3 regions of the Mycobacterium branderi genome follow, and region 1 is predicted to be linked to each of the others. Evidence: riboswitches for the same ligand, from Rfam matches in the RefSeq annotation. Region 1 holds a riboswitch; each other region holds the start of a gene.
The links. A riboswitch is a leader RNA that binds a small molecule or an ion and turns the genes downstream of it on or off. The one in region 1 is predicted to bind magnesium.

Region 1 (5,075 bases):
GGACAGCGCCCACGTCGGCGACATCGAGGGCGCTCTGGGCCGAATCAGCCTCAGCGACACCGATCGTCCCCGCACCCTGAAGGTCCGGCTGGCGACCATGCTGGCGATCGTCGGGCCCGGTTTGATCGTCATGGTGGGCGACAACGACGCCGGCGGTGTCGCGACCTACGTGCAGGCCGGACAGAACTACGGTTACAGCCTGCTGTGGGTGCTGGTGCTGTTGATCCCTGTCCTGATTGTCAACCAGGAGATGGTCGTTCGACTCGGAGCGGTGACCGGAGTCGGACATGCGCGGTTGATCAACGAGCGGTTCGGTCGGGGCTGGGGCTGGTTCTCCGTCGGTGACCTGTTTCTCTTGAACTTCCTGACTCTCGTCACCGAATTCATCGGCATCACGCTGGCAGCCGACTACATGGGTATTCCCAGGTATGTGGTCGTCCCGTTCGCCGCGATCGCGTTGATCGCGATCATGACCACGGGCAGCTTCCGGCGCTGGGAACGCGCGATGCTGGTGTTCATTGCGCTTACGCTGCTACAGATTCCGATGCTGTTGATGTCCCATCCGCATTGGGGGCATGCGGCGAAATCGCTTGTGATACCAGGCGTGCGCGGAGGGGTTACCTCCGACGCGGTGCTCTTGGTGATAGCGATCGTCGGCACCACTGTCGCCCCGTGGCAACTGTTCTTCCAACAGTCCAACGTCGTCGACAAGCGCATCACGCCGCGCTTCATCGGATACGAACGAGCGGACACGGCACTGGGCGCCGTCGTTGTCACCATCGGAGCGGCCGCATTGATGATGACCGGCGACTGGGCCGCGCGCGCAACCGACAGCCGCGGTGGCTTCGTTGACGCCGGAGTCCTGGCACACCTGCTGGGCCGATACAACTCGACGCTCGGGTCGGTGTTCGCGATCGTCTTGCTCGACGCTTCCATTATCGGCGCCGCAGCGGTGACCCTGGCCACCAGTTATGCATTCGGCGACGTATTCGGGCTCAAGCACTCGCTGCATCGCGGCTTCGCGGATGCCAAGCCGTTCTATCTCTCCTACACGGGCATGGTTGTCGTCGCCGCGGCAATCGTACTGATCCCTGGCGCCCCGTTGGGGCTGATCACCACCGGTGTGCAGGCCTTGGCAGGATTGCTGCTGCCCAGCGCCACGGTGTTCTTGCTGCTGCTGTGCAATGACCGCGAAGTGCTGGGACCGTGGGTGAACCGTCCGTGGCTCAACGTGGTGGCCGGCGTGATCGTCAGCATCCTGTTGTTGTTGTCCGGGATCTTGATGGCCACCACGGTTTTTCCCGGACTGGACATCGTGTCGATCGCCGGCACTCTCTCTGCCGGTCTGGTGATTTGCGCCGCAGTCGGCTTCGGACTGCTGCGGTGGTACGGTCGCCAATGGCCTAAACCACCGGTGCCGGAGCAGCTTTCGCGCGCACTGGCCAGAGCCGACCGGTTGACGTGGCGGATGCCGCCCCTGACGTTGCTTGAGCCGGTCACCTGGTCGGTCGGAACTCGACTGGGCATGCTCGCCTTGCGCGGCTATCTCGTAGTCGGAGCAATCCTGTTGGCCGTCAAGGCAGTCCAGCTTGGTAGCGCCTGACCATGAATTGACTCCTGGTCACCCCGAACAGAAGTAGCGAGCAGGCACCGACATGTTCGCGATCCGACTCCTTAACGGACAGGAAACCATGACACCGGAGTGATCACGGTCTCGCGGATCGACGGATGCGAGGAAGTTACGACGCACTATTGCGATCATGCTGGTGACCACAAAACGCCGAGCGGACCCACAGGAATTTGCCAGCCAACGCGCAAACACTTTTCAGGCTTTGCCGGCGCCCGCCCGGGGAGGCCGCAGCTCGCACGAACGCCGTGGTCAGAGTAGGGATTGCCGGGTAGTCGAGCCGAGCGGTAGTCGGCGCGGCCGACCGTGTGTAGCAACCTTACGGGTGCGGCCGTCGTAAAGCATTACGGCCGAGCGGAGTTGACGAATGTGGACGTCGGTGTCAGCATAGGCGACTGCATGCACCTCGCTAGGTGAGGCGTCTGCACGGATATAGGCCACTGACCTCGAACGTCGAAAGACGCCCAGGGTCAGGACAGCTCTTCCCGGCTTAAGGGTTGAGCCCAAGTGGCTTCCGGGACAACCGGATACGCCGTGTGGTGCCGAAGCTCTGTCGAGAGGGGTGCCGCGCCCGACTCGTCGTCGGATGCCTCATCCCAGCGTGCACTCGTGTTGGCACCCGCGTGTGCCCTGGCCGTGAGGAGGTGAGAGCGACTTTGAGTCCGAGTGATAGTCCCTATCCGAGATCGACGACCGTTTCGCTCGAATCCAACCCCGGCACGGTTTCCACCATCTGATTCGGCTCGCTCCGGATGAGCTGATAAGCGCGCCTTGGCTTTTGCCGATCGTGCGTGGCTCCAGCATGCCCTGAGTTCGCCGTGCCGGCGCGGGTTCGGTCTGTTCCGCAAGGAGGAGCCCGATGACTTTTGTGACCACTCAGCCCGAGTTGTTGACCGCAGCGGCAGCCGACCTACGGGCGATTAGCGCCGCGATGTCGGCCCACAATGCGGCCGCAGCCGCTCCGACCACCACGGTGGTTCCAGCTGCCGCCGATGAGGTTTCGGCGTTGACGGCGACCCAGTTCGCCGCGCATGCCCAGCTCTACCAGGCCGTCAGCGCCCAGGCCGCGGCTGTTCACGACATGTTCGTATCCACCCTCGGCGCGAGTGCCGGATCGTATGCGGCCACCGAGGCCGCCAACGTCGTCGCTGCGGGTTAAAGGAGGTTGCCACAATGGATTTCGGAGCATTGCCACCAGAGGTCAACTCGGCTCGGATGTACGCCGGACCCGGTTCGGGGCCGATGCTGGCCGCGGCGTCAGCTTGGGACGGGCTGGCCGCCGAGCTGCGTTCGACGGCGGCGTCATATGAGTCCGTGATCGCGGGGCTGACCAGCGAAGGATGGATGGGACCGTCATCCGCAGCGATGGCCGCCGCCGCCGCACCTTACGCGGCGTGGATGAGCACGACTGCCGAGCAGGCTGAGCAGACCGCCGCGCAGGCCAAAGCAGCGGCCGCCGCCCACGCGGCGGCGTTCGCGATGACGGTGCCGCCGCCGGTGATCGCTGCCAACCGCGCCCAACTGGCCGCACTCGTCGCGACCAACGTGCTGGGACAGAACACACCGGCGATCGCGGCGACCGAAGCCCAGTACACCGAGATGTGGGCCCAGGATGCGGCCGCGATGTACGGCTACGCCGCCAACTCCGCGGCCGCGTCAAAGGTCACACCGTTCAGCGCACCGCAAAACACCACCAACCCGGGCGGCCTGCTAGCCCAGGGTGCAGCGTCCGGCCAGGCCGCCGGAACCAGCACGCAAAGCCAGCTTTCGCAACTCGTTTCGGCCATGCCCACGACGTTGCAGCAACTCGCCTCACCCACGTCTTCCACGTCGTCGGGATCGGGACTTTCCGGAATCCTTTCGGGCATCCTGGACTCACCGGACACCGGAGGTCTGGGGCCAAACGCCAATATCTGGAACACGATAACCTCGTCCGGCGCTACCAACCCGGCCGTGGTCACATCGATGATGGCGGACATGGCCATGATCGGCGCCACTCAGAACAGCGGGCTGGACGGGTTCCTTCCGAGCGGCGGCAGTTTGCTGCCCAGCGGCCCGGGGGTCGGGTCGGCGATCGGAGCAACCCGCATCGTCAACGCGATCACGGGCGGGACACCGGTGTCGGCGGGAATCGGCCAGGCGAGATTGGTTGGCGCCCTGTCGGTGCCGCAGAGCTGGGCCGCCACCACACCGGTGGCGAACTCGACCGTGACGCCGTTCCCAGGTGCCGGCTGGACAGCCGCCGCCCCAGATGTGGAGCCGGGCGGTATGCCAGGGATGCCCGGGATGCCCATGGCGGGTTCGGGGAACGGACGTGGCTTCGGCTTTGCCGCTCCGCGATACGGCTTCAAGCCGACCGTGATTGGCCGCCCGGTGGTCGCTGGGTAACCCGGAGGCGGTGTACGCTGGCGTGATCGGGGTTTGCTCGTTGGCCCACCGGCCAGTATCGGAGATTAACGATGCAACCGACTGCCATCGCGGCGGCCGTGGCGCTGTCGGCACTGCTTCTCGCGAGCGGCGTGCCGCCCGCACACGCCGATTCACAAGATGACGCCTACCTGAAGGCTCTAGCCGAGGTCGGTATCACTTCGTACCCAGCCGACAAGCTTGTCACGGTAGGCCACATGGTGTGTGCGTACAAATCCGCGGGCGCCGCGCCGTGGCAGACGCAGAACGGCCTGATGGGGTACGGGATCGCGCCGCAGGATCTTGATGCGGTGGTGAGCACCGCGGTCGACACCTACTGCCCGTGACTGCGGCGTGGCCTGTATCACAGTCCCTGCCGTGAAACCTTCTGCGCAGGCGAAGGATTCAGCGCGTTCGCCACATCACTTCGTGCCGATCACCGGCGTGATGTTGTCGTAACGTCAGTTTTACGTTCCAGCACAACGCATTGGGGGCCGTCCTCTCAGGAGATACTCAGCCGTCGACCAGCGCCAGGCCAGCATCGGCTGCGATGCTTTTGTCTGGTTAGGAGACGTGTATGACTATTAAAGCCGAATTCTGTGACGTGGAGCACCCTGCGATCGTCGGTATGGGTTCGTCTGCGGTGGTGCGCCGTGGCGGCGTTGAGGCTTACCTGCAACGTCGACGTCATCGGCAATGGCGCAATCGCGGGTCGTAAGCGGCTGCGTTTCGCCGGACCGTCGGTAGCGTTGTGCGGCAGTGTTTTTCGCATTGCGTCCTGACTATTGGATTGGCGCCTAAGCGCTGATCGGGGCGAGCGCCCGTTCGGGTTGAATGCTGCCCTGATACAGCGCTGTTGGTCACAGACGCCGCGCTGCCGCCGTGACCGATATTTATCGCGGCGAAACTTTGTGGGAACGCAACGCAAACAACCAGAGCGCAAACTCGTTGCGATGGCGGAGGTTTCAGGGAGGCGCGATTGCGGTGCCTGTGGCGGGGATCACCGTTTTAGAACTTTGAGCCGGTACTTGTACCGGCCACG
Region 2 (5,075 bases), 310 kb from region 1:
GGTTCACACCGTCGTGCCGCTGGCGGCCGGCCCCACTGTCGGCCGGTTCGTCGCGCCCGACGCCGTGCAGCGCGAACTCGCCGATGCCCGGACGAGCATCCTTCCGGCAGCCCGCATTCCGCGTCTCGCGCCGCAATTCGCGCGACGATAGCGTCATTCCTCGCCGGCCACCTGTTCCCATGGCGCCGGGACCGGGAAGTAGCTCTCCAGGAATTCCCCGACCAGCCGAGCCCGTTCGTCGGCGCTCACCTCCGGGAAGCTGCCGTCGTTGAGGCAGAAGAAGTCGAACTTGCGTTTCTTGAGCAGCTTCGGGAGTTTCGCCAACCCCGACCGCAGCGTGGTGTCCACGTAGAGCACCTTCGCCGATTCGTTTTGTACGGCGCGCCCGGTCAGCAGCGAGTAGTAGTGGTACAGCGAGTTGGTCACCGAGATGTCGGTGCTCGACCGAAAGCGGCTCGCCTGCGTGCGGGCGAAGTCCTCCGCGAACTCTCGCTCCAGTTCGGCCAGCACACTTTTGCGCAGCGGAGCGGCGGTGTGCTCCAGGTGACGGGTGATGATCTTCCCGAACTTTTCCCACAGCAGCTGCCGGTTCACTCGGGCGGCGTTCTCGAAGCCACTGCGCTCCGGGTGGTTGACCCCGAGTCCGATCCGGGTGCCCGCCTCGATGAACTTCGTCACCCCGCCGGGCGAGAAGAACATGGTCGGCGAGAGCGGCCGGCCGAAGAACATGTCGTCGTTGGAGTACAGGAAATGCTCTGCCAGGCCGGGGATGTGGTGCAGCTGGGTCTCGACCGCGTGGCTGTTGTACACCGGTAGCGCCGACAGGTCGGTGAAGTGCTCCTCGGCGCGCACGATGGTGATCTTCGGGTGCGGCGCAAGCCATTCCGGCACCCGCGAGTCGGTGGCGATGAAGATCCGTCGCACCCAGGGCGCGAAGGCGTGCACCGACCGCAGCGCGTACTTGAGCTCGTCGATCTGACGGATCCGCGCGTCGGCGTCATCACCTTCGCCCACAACATGATTGGCCATCGCCGCTGCGCGGCGGGAACGGAACTCCGGGTCGTTGCCGTCCACCCAGGAGAACACCATGTCGATGTCGAAAGTGATGTCGCCGGCGTGCGGCGTGAACATCCCGTCGATCGTCGACCAGGTGCGGCCGTGCAATTCGACGCTCGTGTACTCAACGTCGCTGAGCGGCAGCGCCTTCCGGGTCAACGAGTTCTCGATCGGACAGATCGCTTGCTGGCCGTCGAACACCCAGAACTGCAGCTCCACTCCTGCCGAGGCGCCGTAGCGCACGCCGGAACGCGGACATTGACGCTGCCGGAATACCCGCAGCAACCGCGGGTCGGGGTCCGTCGAGAGCAGACTGTCGGCGAGGTCCACCGACCGGCGTCCCGTTCCGTCGAAGATCTTGGCGCGCAACGGGGCTTCCAGGCATGCGGCCATCAGAGCCTCGGCCACCCGTGCGCGCAGCGCGATGTCCACGATGAGCGCAGGGCGGCCGTCGGCGCCGCGGATCAGCAGGAACGGGATGCCCGCCATCTCCAGCTCGCCGCTGACGAACAACAGGTCCGCCACCATCGCCTCATACGGGGTCAGGCGCAGCCCATCGGCTGAGCTGACTGATCCGGCCAACCCGGTCCGGGGGACGTCGATCATGCTGGTCATGGGAAACACCTGCCTTCCACGCTCGATGTCGGTCACGACGCGCACAAAGAGGGATCCCGCGCAGGCGGTGGAGCGGCGACAATGCCCTCACACGTTGAGCTTTGGCACTGGACGACGTATCCGCGGAAACCCGGGAAGCCACTTGGGATCACCCCTTAAGCCGGGGAGATCTGTCCTGATCTTGGGCGTCTCTCGACGTCGTCAGATCAGTGGCCTGTGTTCATCCAGAAGCCTCGCCTAACGAGGTGCTGCAGCAGGATAGCCGCGATTGTCAGTTCCGGCAACACGGCCGCATCAAGGCAGATCCGGCCGGGCGACTAACCGTCCGTCTTCGACTTGCCCGAACCCGACTTGCCCGAGGACGCACCGGGTTTGGGCAGCAGCGCCTCCAGCGCCGACCCCGTGATCCGGCGGAACGCGCGCCGCGGCCGGTTCGCGTCCAAAATGGCCACCTCCAGCATGGACACCCCGAGGCTGGGCTGGTCGCCGCCGTTGCTGCTGCCCGCCCGCAGCGCATTCACCGCGATCCGCACGGCGTCGGCCAGGTCGGCGTTCTCGGCGTAGGAGTCCTTGAGCGCGTTGGCGATCGGCTCCGTGGTGCCGCCCATCACCACGAAATGCGGCTCGTCGTTGATCGACCCGTCGTAGGTGATCCGATACAGCTCAGGGGGTTTGGTCTCGCCGTAATGGGCGACCTCGGCCACGCACAGCTCGACCTCGTAGGGCTTGGCCTGCTCGGTGAAGATGGTGCCCAGCGTCTGCGCGTAAACGTTGGCCAGCTGGCGGCCCGTGACGTCGCGGCGGTCGTAGGCGTAGCCGCGGGTGTCGGCGAATTGGATTCCGCCGCGGCGCAAGTTGTCGAACTCGTTGAACTTGCCCGCGGCGGCGAACCCAACCCGGTCGTAGAGCTCGCTGATCTTCTGAAGCGACCGCGACGGGTTCTCCGCGACGAACAGCACGCCGCCGGCGTAGGCCAGCGCCACCACGCTGCGACCCCGGGCGATGCCCTTGCGCGCGAGCTCGCTGCGTTCGCGCATCGCCTGCTCGGGCGAGATGAAGTACGGAAAGCTCACGAGTCACCCCGCTCGGCGTCGGGACCGAAAGTGTCTGCGCGAGAACGGCTTTCGATGACCTCGCGGGCCAGCTCGGCGATGCGCGGCTCCGGCACCTCGGCCGCGCCGTCGGCGCCGATGGTGACCGCGGTCGGGTAGATGCCGCGGACCAGGTCCGGGCCGCCGGTGGCCGAGTCGTCGTCGGCCGCGTCGTAGAGCGCCTCGACGGCCACCCGCAGCGCCGAATCGCCATCGGTCACCTGCGAATACAGCTTCTTCATCGACGAATTGGCGAAGATCGACCCCGAGCCGACGGACTTGTAGCCCTCCTCCTCGAGGTTCCAGCCGCCGGCCGCGTCGAACGACACGATGCGGCCCGCTTTCTCCGGATCGGGATCGTCGAGGTCATAACCCACCAGCAGCGGCAGCGCCACGAGGCCCTGCATGGCCGCGCCCAGGTTGCCGCGCACCATGATGGCCAGCCGGTTGACCTTGCCGGCGAAGGTCAGCGGGACGCCTTCCAGCTTTTCGTAGTGCTCGAGTTCGACCGCGTAGAGCCGGGCGAACTCGACCGCAATGGCCGCGGTGCCGGCGATGCCGGTGGCGGTGTAGTCGTCGGTGATGTACACCTTCTGCACGTCGCGGCCCGCAATCATGTTGCCCTGCGTCGAGCGCCGGTCCCCGGCGATGACGACCCCGCCCGGGTACTTCAGCGCGACGATCGTGGTGCCATGGGGCAGCTGATTGCCGGCGGCGGGTTCGGCGCTACCGGCGCCCCCGACCGGCAGTAACTCGGGTGCCTGGCGACGCAGGAAGTCAGCGAACGAGGACAGGTCTACAGGATTAGCGGGGATTCCGGGGAGTGCTGAGTTGGTGGCCAGGCGATCGCGAAACGGCCAGGTCACTGGCCGCCCTTTTGGACGTACGCGCGGACGAAGTCCTCGGCGTTCTCTTCCAGAACGTCGTCGATCTCGTCGAGCAGGTCGTCGGTTTCCTCGGTGAGCTTCTCGCGACGCTCCTGGCCCGCGGCTGTGCTGGCGGTCAGGTCGTCATCGTCGCCGCCGCCACCGCCGCGCTTGGTCTGCTCCTGAGCCATCGCTGCCTCCTGCTATGTCATCGGCGGCGCATTACACGCCCGCCGGTCTCTCTACCCTACCGGTCGACGTCCGGTCTTTTCCGACGCTGGGCCTGATTGTCCGGCTCCTTTTCAGGCTGTTTCCAGCCTTCATCGTCGCCGGACGGGCGCTCAGGTGGTGAGTTGTTCCACCAGCTCCGCCGCGCTGTCCACCGAGTCCAGCAGCGCCCCGACGTGCGCCTTGCTGCCGCGCAGCGGCTCCAGCGTCGGGATGCGCACCAGCGAGTCGCCGCCGAGGTCGAAAATGACCGAGTCCCAGCTGGCCGCCGCGATGTCGGCGCCGAACCGGCGCAGGCACTCCCCGCGAAAGTAGGCGCGGGTGTCGGTCGGCGGGTTGTCCACCGCGTTGAGCACCTGCTGCTCGGTCACCAGCCGCTTCATCGAGCCGCGCGCCACCAGCCGGTTGTACAGGCCCTTGTCCAGCCGGACGTCGGAGTACTGCAGGTCGACCAGATGCAGCCGCGGCGCCGACCAGCTCAGGTTCTCCCGGTGCCGGAAGCCTTCGAGGATTCGCAGCTTGGCCGGCCAGTCCAGCAGGTCGGCGCACTCCATCGGGTCGCGCTCGAGCAGGTCGAGCACGTGCGCCCAGGTCTCCACGATGTCGTTGGCGCGGGGATCGGGGTCGCGGGTGTCGACCAGCTTGGCCACCCGGTCCAGGTAAACCCGTTGCAGCGCAAGGGCGGTCAGCTCCCGGCCGTCGGCCAGCGCCACGGCGATGCGCAGCGACGGGTCGCGGCTGATCGCGTGCACGGCGTGCACCGGTCGCGCGAGCGCCAGGTCGGTCAAGTCGATACCTTCCTCGATCAAATCGAGGACCAGCGCGGTGGTGCCCAGCTTCAGGTACGTCGACGTCTCGGCGAGGTTGGCGTCGCCGATGATCACGTGCAGCCGGCGGTACCGGTCGGCGTCGGCGTGGGGCTCGTCGCGGGTGTTGATGATGCCGCGCTTGAGCGTGGTCTCCAGCCCGACCTCGACCTCGATGTAGTCGGCGCGCTGGGACAGCTGAAAGCCCGGCTCGTCGCCGGCGGGCCCGATACCGACCCGCCCGGAGCCGGTGACCACCTGGCGGGACACCAGAAACGGCGTCAGCCCGGCGATGACCGCCGAGAACGGGGTCTGGCGGCTCATCAGGTAGTTCTCGTGCGAGCCGTAGGAGGCGCCCTTGCCGTCGACGTTGTTCTTGTACAGCTGCAGCTTGGCGGCCCCGGGCACGCTGG
Region 3 (5,075 bases), 240 kb from region 1:
CGCGGTGTCGGCGCCGGCCGACGGGGCGGAGCCGTTTCGCACCGCCGTCCAGGCAACGCTGGAGTTCTTCGAAGCCGACAAGGCCACCGTCAAACTGCTGTTCCGCGACGCCTACGCGCTGGGCGACCGCTTCGAAAAGCACCTTGGCGGCATCTACGAGCGGTTCATCGACGACATCGAAACCTTCATCGTCAACGCCCAGCACCGCGGCGAGGTGGTGGCCGCCCCGCCGCGAATGGTGGCCTACACGCTGGCGGCGCTGATCGGTCAACTGGCGCACCGGCGGCTCTCCACCGACGACGGTGTCACCGCGGCCGAGGTCGCGGATTTCGTTGTCTCGCTTGTCCTTGACGGGCTGCGCCCGCGCTAGCCGTGCGCTTCGTCGTCGTCGGCGCCGGGATGGCCGGGATCCTGTCCGCGATCAAGTTGCGCGAGGCGGGGTTCACCGACGTCGTCGTCTACGAGAAGGCCGACCAACTCGGCGGCACCTGGCGGGAGAACACGTATCCGGGCATCGCGTGCGACGTCCCGGCCCACCTGTACAGCTACACCTTCGCGCCGAATCCGGACTGGAGCCACGTGTTCGCGCCCGGCCCGGAAATCCTGGCCTACTTCCACGACGTGGCGCACCGCCACGGCGTCGACAGCCTGATCCGCTACGGCACCGAGGTCCGCCGGCTCGAATACGACGGAAAACGTTGGCAGATAACGACTTCCACTGGCGAGCGGGATGAGGCTGACGTCGTCGTCGCCGCCACCGGCGTGTTGCACCACCCGCGCTATCCCGACATCGACGGGCTCGACGACTTCGCCGGGTCCGTTTTCCACAGCGCCCGCTGGGATCACCGGGTGCCGTTGGCGGACGCGCGGCTCGGGGTGATCGGCACGGGTTCGTCAGCGGTGCAAATCGTCGGCGCGGTCACCGATCTCGTCGGCGAGCTGCGGCTGTTCCAGCGCACCCCGCAGTGGGTGCTGCCCGTGCAGAACCCGCCGATCGACGCCGCCGACAGGGCGCGCTACCGGGCCGACCCGACGCTGCTGCCTGCGCTGCGCGACGAACTCAACAGCGGCTTCATCCAGAACTTCGCCAACGCCGTCGTCGACGCCGACTCGGCCGCGCTGCATCAGCTGCAAAGCCTGGCCCGCGCCAACCTCGAGGACAACGTCGCCGACCCGGAGCTCCGCGAGAAGCTGCGGCCCGACTACCGGGCGGGGTGCAAGCGGCTGATCATCTCGCCGAATTTCTACGAGGCCATCCAGCGGCGGGGCGCCCACCTGGTCACCGAGCGCATCGCCCGGGTCGAGCCCGACGGCGTGCGCACCGCCGACGGCCGGCTGCATCGGCTCGACGTGCTGGTGCTGGCGACCGGATTTCGGGTCGACCGTTTCCTGCGCCCGATCGAGGTGATCGGGCGCGGCGGGATACGTCTCGACGAGCTGTGGGGCCAGCGGCCGTTCGCCTACCTGTCGGTGTCGGTCCCGGATTTTCCCAACCTGTTCATGCTCAACGGACCCAACGGCCCGGTCGGCAACTTCTCGCTGATCGACGTCGCCGAGGCACAGTTCGGATATCTGATGCAGCTCATCGAGCTGCTGGGCGACGGCGGCTGCCGCCAGATCAGCGCCAGCCGGCAAGCCACCGCCCGCTTCGAGGCCGCGCGCGTGCAAGCGGCCAAAAAGACCGTCTGGGTGACCGGCTGCCGGAGTTGGTACCTCGACGATCGCGGCGTTCCGGTCGCCTGGCCGTGGACTTTCACCCGCTTCCGGGAGGTCATGGCGTCACCTGCGCTGAACGACTACGAGCTGGTATAAGCCCTGGTAAACCTGCAGCGGCCATTCAGTGAATTCACAGGTGTGGTGAATTGACCCGTTCCAGTTCTTCGTGCATCATCGGTTTCGTAAGCACCTCGTTAGGCGAGGCGTCTACACGGATATAGGCCACTGACCCCGAACGTCGAGAGACGCCCAGGGTCAGGACAGCTCCTCCCGGCTTAAGGGTTGAGCCCAAGTGGCTTCCGGGATTCCGGATACGCCGTGTAGTGCCGAAGCTCTGACGAGTGGGGTGCGGCTTCCCGATCTATTCGGGTTCTGTACTCCTGCTTGCGTGCAACCCGCGCGGATGACCGCGCGCGACGTAGCCGTGAGGAGGTGAGGGACGCATGAGTTCCAGTGACAGTCCGGACCGATATCCGGGCTCCGTTTCGTCCCGATCCGGCCTCCGGCACGCCGCTCTTCGCTGAGCCAGCGCGTACGCCTCGACGGTCCGTTTCGGACGGGACATACGAACCCTGTTGTGCCCGTTTGATTTCCGCCTAGGAGGCGACCATGACCGCTGTACTGTACGACGACGTGGTAACCGCGACGCCGACGCCGAAGCTGCGGGTAGTTCCTGCCCCCAAGCCGGCGGCTGCGCCGGCGTCGAAGCAGACCTCCAGGCGGCCGGATCGCCCGTTCGGCGGCGACCCGCTGGTCGACGGGGCTGCCCGGCTGCTCTGTGTTCCGCTGCGGCAGCTCTACGCCGCGCTGTGGCGGGCAGGGATCCTGGAAGTCAGCGCCTGAAAGTCCGTCGCTCCCGGTGCCGAGATTTCACCTCGGTGCCGGGAGCGCTTTTATGTCCGGGCTGCGGCGATCTCTTCCGGTTTCGCCAGCGGCTCATGGGGGTCGAGGTGCACTCCGCCGGCCTTCAGCGTGGTGTCCAGCAGCAGCCAGACCCACTCGGCTAGCTGGTCGATGAACTCCTCCTCCGAATACCCGCCCGGCTGCCGCAACCACTGGCGTGCCGCGGAATCGACGAAACCGAAGATGCCGAACCCCAGCGGCTGGGCCGGTTGCGGGTCCAGCCCGAAAGCATTCAGGTAATCGGCCAGCAGCTGAGCCAACAGGGCGCCGGCGGTGTCTCGGATGTAGGTGATCGCGTCGGGCGCGTCGGGCTCCGCGGTCAACGAATGGCATGCCAGGTACAGATACAAGTTGGTATGGGCGGTCAGCCAGCGGATATGCGCGCCGACGCCGATCGTGACCATTTCCAGGGGGCTGCCGGTGGGCTTCCACACCGGCTCCAGCTCGGTGATCAGCATCCCGGCCGCCCGGCGCGCCACCTCGCGATGCAGGTCGGCCGCGCCGTCGAAGTAGCGGTACAGCTTGGTCCGGGTGACCCCCACCTGCGCGGCGATCTGCTCGATGGACGTCGTGGGCCCGCATTCGGCGATGGTCTGCAGTGCGGCCTCGACGAAATCGGCGCGACGCCGTTCGCGTTGGCCGGCCCAGCGAACCGCCCGGCCGTCGACGGCTTCAGACACTGAACGGCTCACTTTGGAGCCCACCCTTTACATGGGACATGATGTACCCCTATTCTACCGGGTACGCCGTGTACCAGGGGGTTTTGGTGGACCAGAAGCCGACACTGTGTTCGTTGCTCGCCTCCGACATCGGTGAGCGTACCGGCGCCGACGTGGTGGCAAGGATGCACCTTCAGGGTCCGGGTGTCGCGGTGATGACCGACACCGACGGTGCATACGTGCACCGGTGCGACGGCAGCGCCTTGGTTCAGGACCTCTCGGACGTGGGTTACCTTGGCATGCAAGGCATTCAGGCGCTGCTGACGCTGGCGGAAGACGTCGCGAGGGCCGGCGTCGGGTGGCTGCGTCACGCCTGAGCCGCGATCAGCGCGGATAGCCCGTCTTTGTAGGCGGCGAGGCTGTGCCGCCAGCCCACGTCGACCGGGCCGCCGCTGTCGACCAAGATTTCGGCGCCGACGTGCACGTAGGGCGACGGCGGTACATGCGGCACGATGTCGAGGAAATTGACTACCCGAAAACAGCTTTCGATGGCCGCGTTGAACGCGGCCGCGAAGTCGGACAACCCGACCCGCGGGCCCGCGAACGTGATGAGCCGCGGTTCGATCGTGTTCGGCGGCATCCCGCGGAAGATGTCGGGCGCGGCGAGTACGGCCAGCGCCGCGCCGAGGCTGTGCCCGGTGATCAGGATCTGATCGCAGCCGGTGCTCGCGGCCGCGAGGTTTGCGGCAATGCTGGCGCGGACAAGCTCGTAGACCTCTTGAAACCCGCTGTGCACCTGCCCGAACCCGCTGACGGGGCGGTAGTCCTCGGGAACCGCGTCGAAGTCGGCCACCCAGTCGGCCAGATCGGAGCTGCCCCGAAACGACACGAACGCGGTGCGAGTGGCAGCACTGTGGCCCATCAACCCAAAGATGTTGGTGTCCTTGGTCATTGCCGCGACGGCGGGATGCGGGTCGCTCATCGCGGCAAGCACCGCGGTCTGCACTTGGATCAGTGCGGTCTGAGTGAAACCCGACGGCAGCACGGCGGGGCTGCCGTCCATGACGGAGTAGGCCGCCGTCGCCAGCGGCAGGACTACGTCGCGCGCGAACGACGCATCGAATGCCACCGCCGAAGTGTAGGAGGTTGCGGTGATGCGCAGTAGCGTTTACGCATGGCGACCGATCTGACGGTGTACGTCGACGACGACCCCGGGGAGCTCGCCCGGGTCGGCGACGTGCTGGGCGACGCAGGCGTGAACATCGCCGGTCTGTGCGCCGTCACCAGCGGCGGGGGACAGGCCAAGATCCACATCTTGGTGACCGATGCGACGCCCGCGTTCGAAGCGCTGCAGGGTGCGGGGATCGAAATCGCCGAGGAGCAAGAGGTGATCGTGCTCGACGTGGAGGACCGCCCCGGCGGACTCGCGGAGGTCGTGCACAAGTTGGGCGCCGCGCAGGTCAACCTGGAGACCGTATATCTGGCGACTAACACCCGGCTGGTGCTGGCCGCCGACGACCTGGCCGGCGCCAAGGCCGCGTTGGGCTGAGCGGCTCTACGGGGTCAGCCGGGTGACGGCGCTCCACCGTTTGTTTCCCGGATTGCGGGGGTCCGGCTCGGGTAGGTACGCGGCGAAGCGATACGGAAAAGGCAGCCTGCCGAAGCGATGGGCGGCCTGCAATATCGCCTCGGTCTCGACGGGTTTCCAGCCGAGATCTTCGAAGTAGGCCAGCCCGTTCCCCGGCCCGAATTTGAACGGCGCGTTGGCCATGATGCCTTTGGTCTTCTTGCCCATCC

Region 2: linked by a shared signal. The riboswitch ahead of G6N47_RS18570 (stealth family protein) and the one ahead of G6N47_RS19870 (PE family protein) in region 1 are both predicted to bind magnesium.
Region 3: linked by a shared signal. The riboswitch ahead of G6N47_RS20990 (Rv1535 family protein) and the one ahead of G6N47_RS19870 (PE family protein) in region 1 are both predicted to bind magnesium.

What each region holds. Positions count from the first base shown of each region.
Region 1 is NZ_AP022606.1:4,112,147-4,117,221, reverse strand. Features, by position in the region: gene G6N47_RS19875 (NRAMP family divalent metal transporter) at 1-1,603, shown strand, start outside; M-box (ykoK) riboswitch at 2,026-2,196, shown strand; gene G6N47_RS19870 (PE family protein) at 2,487-2,786, shown strand; gene G6N47_RS19865 (PPE family protein) at 2,801-4,015, shown strand; gene G6N47_RS19860 (DUF732 domain-containing protein) at 4,087-4,380, shown strand.
Region 2 is NZ_AP022606.1:3,800,773-3,805,847, reverse strand. Features, by position in the region: gene G6N47_RS18575 (phosphodiesterase) at 1-151, shown strand, start outside; gene G6N47_RS18570 (stealth family protein) at 154-1,716, opposite strand; M-box (ykoK) riboswitch at 1,751-1,923, opposite strand; gene prcA (proteasome subunit alpha) at 1,989-2,744, opposite strand; gene prcB (proteasome subunit beta) at 2,741-3,628, opposite strand; gene G6N47_RS18555 (ubiquitin-like protein Pup) at 3,625-3,819, opposite strand; gene dop (pup deamidase/depupylase) at 3,970-5,075, opposite strand, start outside.
Region 3 is NZ_AP022606.1:4,349,770-4,354,844, reverse strand. Features, by position in the region: gene G6N47_RS21000 (TetR/AcrR family transcriptional regulator) at 1-370, shown strand, start outside; gene G6N47_RS20995 (flavin-containing monooxygenase) at 373-1,812, shown strand; M-box (ykoK) riboswitch at 1,900-2,069, shown strand; gene G6N47_RS20990 (Rv1535 family protein) at 2,326-2,559, shown strand; gene G6N47_RS20985 (TetR/AcrR family transcriptional regulator) at 2,610-3,311, opposite strand; gene G6N47_RS20980 (hypothetical protein) at 3,386-3,655, shown strand; gene G6N47_RS20975 (lipase family protein) at 3,646-4,407, opposite strand; gene G6N47_RS20970 (amino acid-binding protein) at 4,453-4,827, shown strand; gene G6N47_RS20965 (class I SAM-dependent methyltransferase) at 4,834-5,075, opposite strand, start outside.